One region of the Allobosea sp. TAB14 genome, then DNA from elsewhere that is predicted to be linked to it. Evidence: predicted binding sites of a transcription regulator. Region 1 holds the regulator's gene; the other holds the start of a gene.
The links. The regulator PhoB, encoded in region 1, activates phosphate uptake and scavenging genes when phosphate is short. The targets are predictions, from matches to a motif close to TGTCATNNANCTGTCAT.

Region 1 (5,233 bases):
GTGCGCCAGGAGAACAGCCCGGGAATGCCGATGGTCGGGAAGACCAGCGCCAGGTTGAACCAGATCAGGAGCTGCAGCAGCAGCGGCGTGCCGCGGAAGAACCAGATGTAGAACAGCGCGACGCTGCGCAGCACCGGGTTCGGCGACATATACATGATCGCGAAGACGACCCCGAGCACGATGCCCAGCGTCATCGCGCAGACCGTCATGATCAGCGTGTTGCCGAGACCGGAGAGGATCGCGGGCGCGGTGAAGAACTGCCCGACCACCGGCCAGGCGATGTCGCCCTTGACGAAGGCGGCGATAATCCAGGCGAGGACAGCGATGATGAGCGCCGCCGCGACCCAACGCCCATAGAAACGACGCGGCACGATCCTGAGTCGCGCGATCGCGGCCAGATCGCGGCTGGCGACCGGCGAGGTGACGGCATGGCTCATCGACGGCGCTCCCGGACAGGCTTGCCGGCGGCTCTCGAAAGCGCCATCGACCGCGATGCCGTTGGTCCGCGGAAACCACCGCAGCACGGGCAGATTGTCAAATTCATGCGAGCCCCTCCTCCCCAAGCGTAAGAATGACCTCTTGACCCGGCAGCCAGCAAACGAAACGATCTCCGGTAGCCTAGTCCAAAACGGAATACCCATGGCCTTGCGGCCCCCGCCCTCCTCCACCGCCATGCGCGCCTTCGTCACCGTCGCGCGACTGGGCTCGACCGCCCGCGCCGCCGGCGTCGTCAACCTCACCCAGAGCGCGGTCTCCAAGCAGATCCTGTCGCTCGAGCACCATCTCGGCACCGTGCTGTTCGAGCGCAATCCGGTCGGCCTCAAGCTGACCGAGGCCGGCGCGATCTACCTGCCCTATGCCGAAGCCGCCCTGGAGCAGATGGAACGCGGAGCCATGCGCCTGGCCGAGCGCGTCGCCATCGCCCGGCCGATCCGGTTGCACATGGTCGCCATCGCCGGCGAGCGCTGGCTGATGGAGCGCTTCCCCGTCTTCGCCGAGGCCCATCCCGGCGTCGACGTCCAGTTCACCAACTATGTCAGCGAAAACGAGACGGAAGAGCCGGACATCGAGATCAACCACGGCACCCCGCCCTGGCCCGGCAAGGAGGCGCATTATCTGTTCGGCCGAGATGTCGCCCTCGTCGCCGCGCCCGAATTGCTGGAGCGCATGGGCGGTTTCCGCCGCGCCGCCGACATCCAGAAGATGACGCTGCTGCAGCATTACCAGATGCCGGCCTTCTGGGCCGAGTTCACCGAGGCGCATGGCCTGCGCGGCGCGGTGCCGGCCCATACCGTCCGCTACGGCTATTACTCCGTCATCATCCGCGCCGCGGTCGCGGGGCTCGGCGTCGCGCTGGCGCCACGCTGCTATGTCGCCGAGGAACTGGCCTCGGGCGCATTGGTCAACCCCCTCGATATCGGCTTCACCAGCGTCACCGGCTGCTGGCTGACCCGCCGCCTGGACCAGCCCTCGCGCCCCGGCCTCGACGCCTTCATCGCCTGGCTGAGGACGGAGGCCGCGGCTTTCGACGCGGCGACGCGAGCGGCCTGAGCGCCCGCAACCTCCCGGCCGGCCATGCGTTGACATCGGCACARGAGGAGGCCGCCATGATCACCATTCTTCCGGCGCCCGACCATGTTCTCGCCATCGCGTTCAGCGGCACCATCGAGCCGGCCGATATCGAGCGCGTCGCCGCCGATGTCGAAGACCGGCTGAGCCGGCACGAGAAGGTCTCGATCCTCGCCGACATCACCGCCTTCGACGACATGACCTTCGCCGCGGCCTGGAAGGACGCGCGCTACAGCTTCGGCAAGCTCTGGGAACTCAAGCGCTTCCCCAAGGAGGCGATCATCGTCGAGAAGGGCTGGCTCGATCGCGTCGCGCGGCTCTTCGCTCCGGTGGTTCCCTTCGTCGAGATCCGCACCTTTCCGCCGGCCGAGCGCGAAGCCGCGCTGGCCTGGGCCGCCGATATCGAGGGCGGCCCCGACACCTGAGGCACGGGCGCTGCGAGCCGGGGCTCGGCTCGCGTGTCAGCTCCGGCGGCAGTCAGCTTCTGGCGAACGTCTCGTCGAAGGCATAGCCGGCGCCGCGCACCGTCCTGAGCGGGTCCTTGGCGTCGGCAGGGGTGATCGCCTTGCGCAGGCGCCCGACATGCACGTCGACCGTGCGCTCGTCGATATAGACGTCCCGGCCCCAGACGGCGTCGAGGAGCTGGGCGCGGGAATAGACGCGGCCCGGTGCCTGCATCAGGAATTCGAGCAGGCGGAACTCGGTCGGCCCCAGATGCAGCTCGCTGCCGGCGCGGCGGACGCGCCGGGTGGTGCGGTCGAGTTCGAGGTCGCCCGCCTGCAGAAGACCGGCGACATGGCCAGGCTTCGCCCGGCGCAGCAGCGCCTGGATGCGCGCCGTCAGCTCCGGCAGGGAGAAAGGCTTCACGACATAGTCGTCGGCGCCGGTCGCGAGCCCGCGCACCCGCTCGGTCTCCTCGCCGCGTGCCGTCAGCATGATGATCGGCACCCGCTCGGTGTCGCGCCGCGAGCGCAGCCGGCGGCAGAGCTCGATGCCGGAAAGGCCCGGCAGCATCCAGTCCAGCAGCACCAGATCGGGCGTGTGGTCGCGCAGATGCAGTTCGGCGTCGTCCCCCCGCGCCACGCTGTCGACCTCGAAGCCCTCGGCTTCGAGGTTGTAGCGCAGCAGCAGGGTGAGAGGCTCTTCGTCCTCGACGATCAGGATGCGTGCCGCCATGATTCCTTAGCCTCAGCTACCCGTGATCGCCTCGACCTCGATATTGGTCGTGTCGAGCTTCGGCCGGTTCGCGTCGAGCGAGTCACCGGTGATGAGATAGTGGATCGTCTCGGCGATGTTGGTGGTGTGGTCGCCGATGCGCTCGATGTTCTTGGCGCAGAACAGGAGATGCGTGCAGAAGGTGATGTTGCGCGGATCTTCCATCATATAGGTCAGGAGCTCGCGGAACAGCGAGGTGTAGAGCGCGTCGATCTCGTCGTCGCGGCGCCAGACCTCGAGCGCCTTCTGCTCGTTGCCGGCGGCATAGGCGTCGAGCACGTCCTTGAGCTGCGCCTGAACGAGGCGGCTGATGTGCTCCAGCCCGACCACGGCGCGGTGCGGCGGCTGGAACTGCCCGGAGATGGCGACGGCGCGCTTGGCGATGTTCTTGGCGAGATCGCCGACACGCTCGACATCCGCAGCGATGCGGATGGCGGAGATCAGCTCGCGCAGATCGTTGGCCAGCGGCTGGCGCCGGGCGATGGTCAGCACCGCCTTCTCCTCGACCTCGCGCTGGAGATTGTCGAGGCGCTGATCGGCGGAGATGATCTTCTGGGCCAGCGTGGTGTCGCGGCGCACCAGCGCCACGGTCGCATCGCCGAGCATGCGCTCGGCCATCCCGCCCATTTCGGCGAGGCTGCGGCGAAGGCCTTCGAGATCGGCGTCGTAGGAGCGGACGATATGGTCGGTCATGGGGTTCCTCCTCCGTCGCCGCTCAGCCGAACCGGCCGGTGACGTAATCCTGCGTCTGCTTCTTCGCCGGGTTCATGAAGATCGTGTTGGTCGGCGCGAACTCGATGACCTCGCCGAGATACATGAAGGCCGTGTACTGCGAGATGCGCGCCGCCTGCTGCATGTTGTGGGTGACGATGGCGATGGTGAAGTCGCTCTTGAGCTGCTCCAGCAGGTCCTCGATCTTGCCGGTAGAGATCGGATCGAGCGCCGAGGTCGGCTCGTCGAACAGGATCACTTCCGGCTTCTGCGCGATGGTGCGCGCGATGCACAGGCGCTGCTGCTGGCCGCCGGAGAGGCCCATGCCGGAGCTCTTCAGCTTGTCCTTGACCTCGTCCCAGAGCGCGGCGCGGCGCAGTGCGCCCTCGACGCGGTCGTCGAGCTCCGACTTCGGCGGCTTCTCGTAGAGGCGGATGCCGAAGGCGACGTTGTCGTAGATCGACATCGGGAAGGGCGTCGGCTTCTGGAACACCATGCCGACGCGCGAGCGCAGCTCGTTCACATCGACGTCGTTGGAGATGATGTTGCGTCCGTCGAGCATGATCTCGCCGGTCGCCTTCTGCTCCGGATAGAGCGAGTAGATCCGGTTGAAGATGCGCAGCAGGGTCGACTTGCCGCAGCCCGAAGGCCCGATCAGCGCCGTGACGTGGCGGTCACGGAAGTCGAGATTGATGTTCTTCAGCGCCTTGTGCTCGCCGTAGTAGAAATCGAGGTTTTTCACCGCGATCCGGACGGGAGCCTCGGCATCGAGCGACTGCGGGGAGAGTTCAAGGGTCGAAAGCATCGACATGGTCCTCAAGGTCGGGCGCGACCGGGCTGGATTCAAGTCTTATTTGCCGCCGGCGACGACGCGCCGGGCGATGATCGAGAGCAGCAGGATCGAGATCGTGATGATCAGCGAACCGGCCCAGGCGAGTTGCTGCCAGTTCTCGTAAGGAGCGGAGGCGAACTGGTAGATCGTGACCGGCAGGTTGGAAACGCCGCCGACGAGATTGGGCGAGAACCAGAAATTGTTGTTCAGCGCGGTGAAGATCAGCGGCGCCGTCTCGCCGGCGATGCGGGCGAGTGCCAGCAGGATGCCAGTGACCATGCCGGCCTTCGCCGCGCGCCAGGTCACGCTGGTGATGACGACGGAAGGCGGCGCGCCGAGCGCCGAGCCTGCCTCGCGCAGCGGGCCGGGCACGAGGCTGAGCATGTCCTCGGTGGTGCGCACGATGACCGGGATCGCGATGATGCCGAGCGCGACGCCGCCGGCCCAGCCGGAATAGCCGCGGAAGGGCTCGACCAGGATGACGTAGACGAACAGGCCGATCAGGATCGACGGCGCCGAAAGCAGGATGTCGTTGATGAAGCGGATGATGTTGGCGAGCTTGGAGCCGCGGCCGTATTCCGCCAGCCAGGTGCCGGCGAGCACGCCGATCGGCGTCGCCACCGCAATGCCCAGGAAGGTCAGCACGATCGAGCCGACGATGGCGTTGGCGAGGCCGCCGCCCTCGGAGCCCGGCCCGGGCGTGACATGGGTGAAGGTGGCGAGCGAGAGCCCGCCGATGCCCTTCACCAGCAGCATGCCGAGGATCCAGAACAGCACGAAGATGGCGCAGAAGGTGAAGCCGGTGGCGATGACCTTCATCGCGCGGTCGGCGGTGCGGCGCGACTGGCGCACGCGCCCCCAGGCGATGTGCGATGCGGCCGGTGCGGAAGAGGTGGACGTGCTCAT
Region 2 (3,821 bases), on a different contig from region 1:
CGGCATCCACGATCCTGATCTGGCTGACGAAGCCGGTCTCGGTGTCGGTGGCGGAGCCGATTTCGAGCCGGCCGGTGACCGCGACCTTGCGGCCGGCGCTGACCATCGGCGTCTCGGCCTTCATGAACACCACGACGATGTCGACCGGCCAGTCGGCATCCGACTGGCAGAAGGGGCAGATCGCCAGCGGTTCACGCGTCAGCACGAAGAAATGGCTTTCAGCCTTCAGCGGCGGCGCCATGTAGCCGAGCATGCGCACGGCGTGGCCACGCAGCGCCGTGACGCGATCGGAAAACTGGAAGCCCAGCACCCCGAAGGATTTGTAGAGCCCGTCGAAGGCGATCGCCTCGGCCTCCGTGGCGGCGTGCGCCTGCCCGCAAAGGCTTGCCGCCGCGAGGCCGAGCAGGGCTTCGCGGCGGGAGAGCGACGGGAGGGGGAGGATGCGCAGCATCGCGACCTCGTCTGGCTAAGGTGATACGGCCCTCGGGACCGTACCACGTCGGTGTGCGGTCTTGCGCCGGGTGGCTTACTTGCCGCCAAGCGCCAGCGCTTCAGCCATCACGCGGAAGACGTAGGTGTTGGGCCTGTGGCCGCGGAACTTCTCCGCACCCGGGCCCATCGCCGTCAGGATGACGTCGTCGGCGGAGTGCACGCCGCTATTGGCGTCGAAGGGCAGGTTGCCGGTCTTGCGAGCCGCGAGCGGGCCGGAGCAGTCCTTCTCGTTGGCGATGTTGGCCTTGCCGTCCGGACCCTTCACGGCCGGGACGCGCTCGCCGTCCATGGCGGGGCGGCCGGTGTCGCAGGTGTCGGGGTAGGAGCCGTAGACCACCGCGAGGCGGCGCGAGGTGTCGACCTTGGTGGGGTAGCCTTCGGCATCGACCGGGCCGTAGTTCGGCGGCACGGAGTCAGCGTAGACGCCGAGCTTGTCGCGCAGGAGCTGGCCCGGGCGGTCGTCGTCATAGGTGCCGATGATCGAGATCYGYTGGGCGTGYTCSGGCACCACGATGATCAGSGTGTCGTTGCGATCACCGGCGAAGTCCTTGGCGACCTTGACGGCGTTGTCGAGCATGATCGTGTCGAAGACCGAGCGCTCCCAGTCGAGCGAGTGGCTGTACTTGTCGATGCGGGCGGATTCGACCATCAGCAGGAAGCCTTCGGGATTGCCCTTCAGCATGTCGATGGCGGCCTTGGTCTGCTCGACGACGTCGGGCTGATCCGGGAATTTGGAGAGCGTGCCCTTCTTGGCGAGGCGCAGATCGAAGGCGCCGTCGATATTGCCGGTGTTGTAGAGGCCGAGCAGCTTCTTGGTTCCGGCAGTGGCGGCCGCGTTCATCTCGGCCTTGGTAGTGGCGAGGGTGTAGCCGGCCTCCTTGAACTTCGCGATGAAGTCCTCGCCGTCGGTGCGCTTCGAGCCCGGCGTCGTCTTGGCGAGGAAATTGGGCGAACCGCCGCCCATGATCACGTCCGGCTTCACGTCGTAGAACATCTTGACGATGTCGTTGTAGTCGGAGCGGCGACGGGTATGCGCGACCATCGAGGCCGGGGTCGCGTCCTCGATCTCAGAATTGGTGACGACGCCCACGGCCATGCCGGTGCGACGCTTGGCCAGCTCGGCGATGGTCTCGACCTTGGGATGGTCGAGCGTCAGCGCGTTCTTGGCGCAGTAGACGCCGAGCGCGTTGACACAGGACTTGTGGCCGGTGGTGTAGGCATGGGCCGCATTGGCGCTGTCGGTCACGATGGAATCGGTGCCGGAGGTCGAGATCAGCGCCATGTTCGGCATGTCGTCCATCGCGAGCTCGCCATTGTAGCGGCCTTCTTCCCAGCCCTTCGCCAGGATGCGCGCGGCGGTGCGGTTGGCGACCGACATGCCGTCGCCGATGAAGAGGATGACGTTCTTGGCGCGGCGCGGCTGGGCGGTCGCGAAGACCTCCCACTTCACCGTGGACTTGCTGGTGCCCTGCGTCGCCTCGACTGTGTAGCTGCCGGCCGGGAGGCTGGCGCCGCGCAGCCACAGCGCCGAATGCTTCTGGCCTTCCTCGCTCTGGATGAAATTCGTCGGCCGGCCGAAGATTTCGGCGGCGGGCTTGCCGTTGATCGTCACATTGACGTCGGCGGAGGCCGGGGCGTTGGGGAACTCGACCTTGAAGTCGAAATGCGAACCTTCGAGGATCTCGGCGCGGTTGATCGGGTAGATGGTCTGGGCCGTCGCGGGCATGGCCGCGGCGAGCGCGCCCGCCATCGTCATCATCAGCAATCGTTGCGCCTGCATAGGTATCTCCGCCATCGCGTCAGGTCAAAAAGGGCGAGCCGTGCTTAGGCAGCTCGAATGACAATACGATTACCGTTCGGAATACCGTTATTTGTTATGTTATTACGTTTCTTTATTGGGCTTCAACGAGCCGATAGGATCAGGTCCGTGAGCAAGGCGCGTGCCGGGTGCATGGCCGCCACCCTCCCACCGATGGGGCGCGCAAATTGTCGCAAGGGGGGCGATCGTCTACTAGGAACCGTAAGCCAGCTTCCTAACCTCAGAATCGTTCGATAACCCGATGACAGCCGCGGTCCAGGTTTCGACAGCACAGCGCGCCATGATGCCCGTGCTGATCGCTCTCAGCTTCACGCATCTGCTGAACGACATGATCCAGTCGCTGATTCCGGCGATCTATCCGATCATCAAGGATTCCTACCGGCTGGATTTCGGGCAGATCGGCCTGATTACGCTGACCTTCCAGGTCTCGGCCTCGCTGCTGCAGCCGGCGGTCGGGCTCTACACCGACAAGCATCCGATGCCCTATTCGATGGTGGTCGGCATGGGCTTCACGCTGTCGGGGCTGATCGGGCTGGCKTATGCCGGCAGCTACGGCTTCCTGCTGCTTTCGGRGGCCTGCGTCGGCATCGGCTCCTCGATCTTCCATCCCGAGGCGACCCGCATGGCGCGCAACGCCTCGGGCGGCCAGCACGGGCTGGCGCAGGGCATCTTCCAGCTCGGCGGCCAGACGGGCGGGGCGCTCGGGCCGCTGCTCGCGGCCTTCGTCATCGTGCCGCGCGGGCAGGGGAGCCTCGCCTGGTTCTCGGTCGCGGCGCTCGTCGCGATGATGCTGATGGTCTGGACCGCGGCGAGCTATGCAAGGCTCGACCGGGCGCGGTCGCCGAAGCTGGCGGGCGCGGCCAAGGCTGTCGCGGCGCGGCCGGGCAAAGGCTCGGTGGCTTTCGCGATCTTCATCCTGATCGTGCTGCTGTTCTCGAAGAACGCTTATTCGGCGAGCTTCAGCTCGTTCTACACCTTCTACCTGATGGGCAAGTTCGGCATCTCGATCCAGCATTCGCAGGAGATGCTGTTCCTGTTCCTCGCCTCCTCGGCGGTTGGTGCAGTGGGCGGCGGCATGCTCGGCGACCGCATCGGCCGCAACAAGATCATCTGGTTCTCGATCCTGGGCGCGCTCCCCTTCACGCTGATCCTGCCCTATGCCGACCTGTTCTGGACCGGCGTGCTGACGGTGATCATCAACATCATCATGTCGAGCGCCTTCGCGGCCATCCTGATCTATGCGCTGGAATTGCTACCYGGGCGGGTCGGGCTCGTCGGCGGCTTCTTCTACGGGCTGTCCTTCGGCCTCGGCGGCCTTGCGGCGGCACTGCTGGGCGAGTTCGCCGACCATCTCGGCATCGAGATGGTCTACAAGCTGTGCTCCTTCATTCCGCTTGTGGGTCTGCTCGCCTGGTTCCTGCCCCGGATCAGCGAAGGCGGCGGGACGAAGGTGGGGCATTAGGCGCGCGCGGCACGCTCGCGCGCCGTCATGCTCGGGCTTGGCCCGAGC

Region 2: a site for PhoB is predicted at 2,330-2,346, ahead of AB4Y99_RS16500 (alkaline phosphatase). Genes of this name have one in related genera too.

Annotation. Positions count from the first base shown of each region.
Region 1 covers NZ_JBFRDQ010000180.1:9,432-14,664, reverse strand. The annotation lists gene AB4Y99_RS22055 (amino acid ABC transporter permease) at 1-437, opposite strand, end outside; gene AB4Y99_RS22050 (LysR substrate-binding domain-containing protein) at 640-1,551, shown strand; gene AB4Y99_RS22045 (SpoIIAA family protein) at 1,608-1,994, shown strand; gene phoB (phosphate regulon transcriptional regulator PhoB) at 2,047-2,745, opposite strand; gene phoU (phosphate signaling complex protein PhoU) at 2,758-3,477, opposite strand; gene pstB (phosphate ABC transporter ATP-binding protein PstB) at 3,500-4,306, opposite strand; gene pstA (phosphate ABC transporter permease PstA) at 4,346-5,233, opposite strand.
Region 2 covers NZ_JBFRDQ010000104.1:5,573-9,393, forward strand. The annotation lists gene AB4Y99_RS16490 (ATP-binding cassette domain-containing protein) at 1-6, opposite strand, end outside; gene AB4Y99_RS16495 (hypothetical protein) at 1-451, opposite strand, end outside; gene AB4Y99_RS16500 (alkaline phosphatase) at 527-2,272, opposite strand; gene AB4Y99_RS16505 (MFS transporter) at 2,553-3,773, shown strand.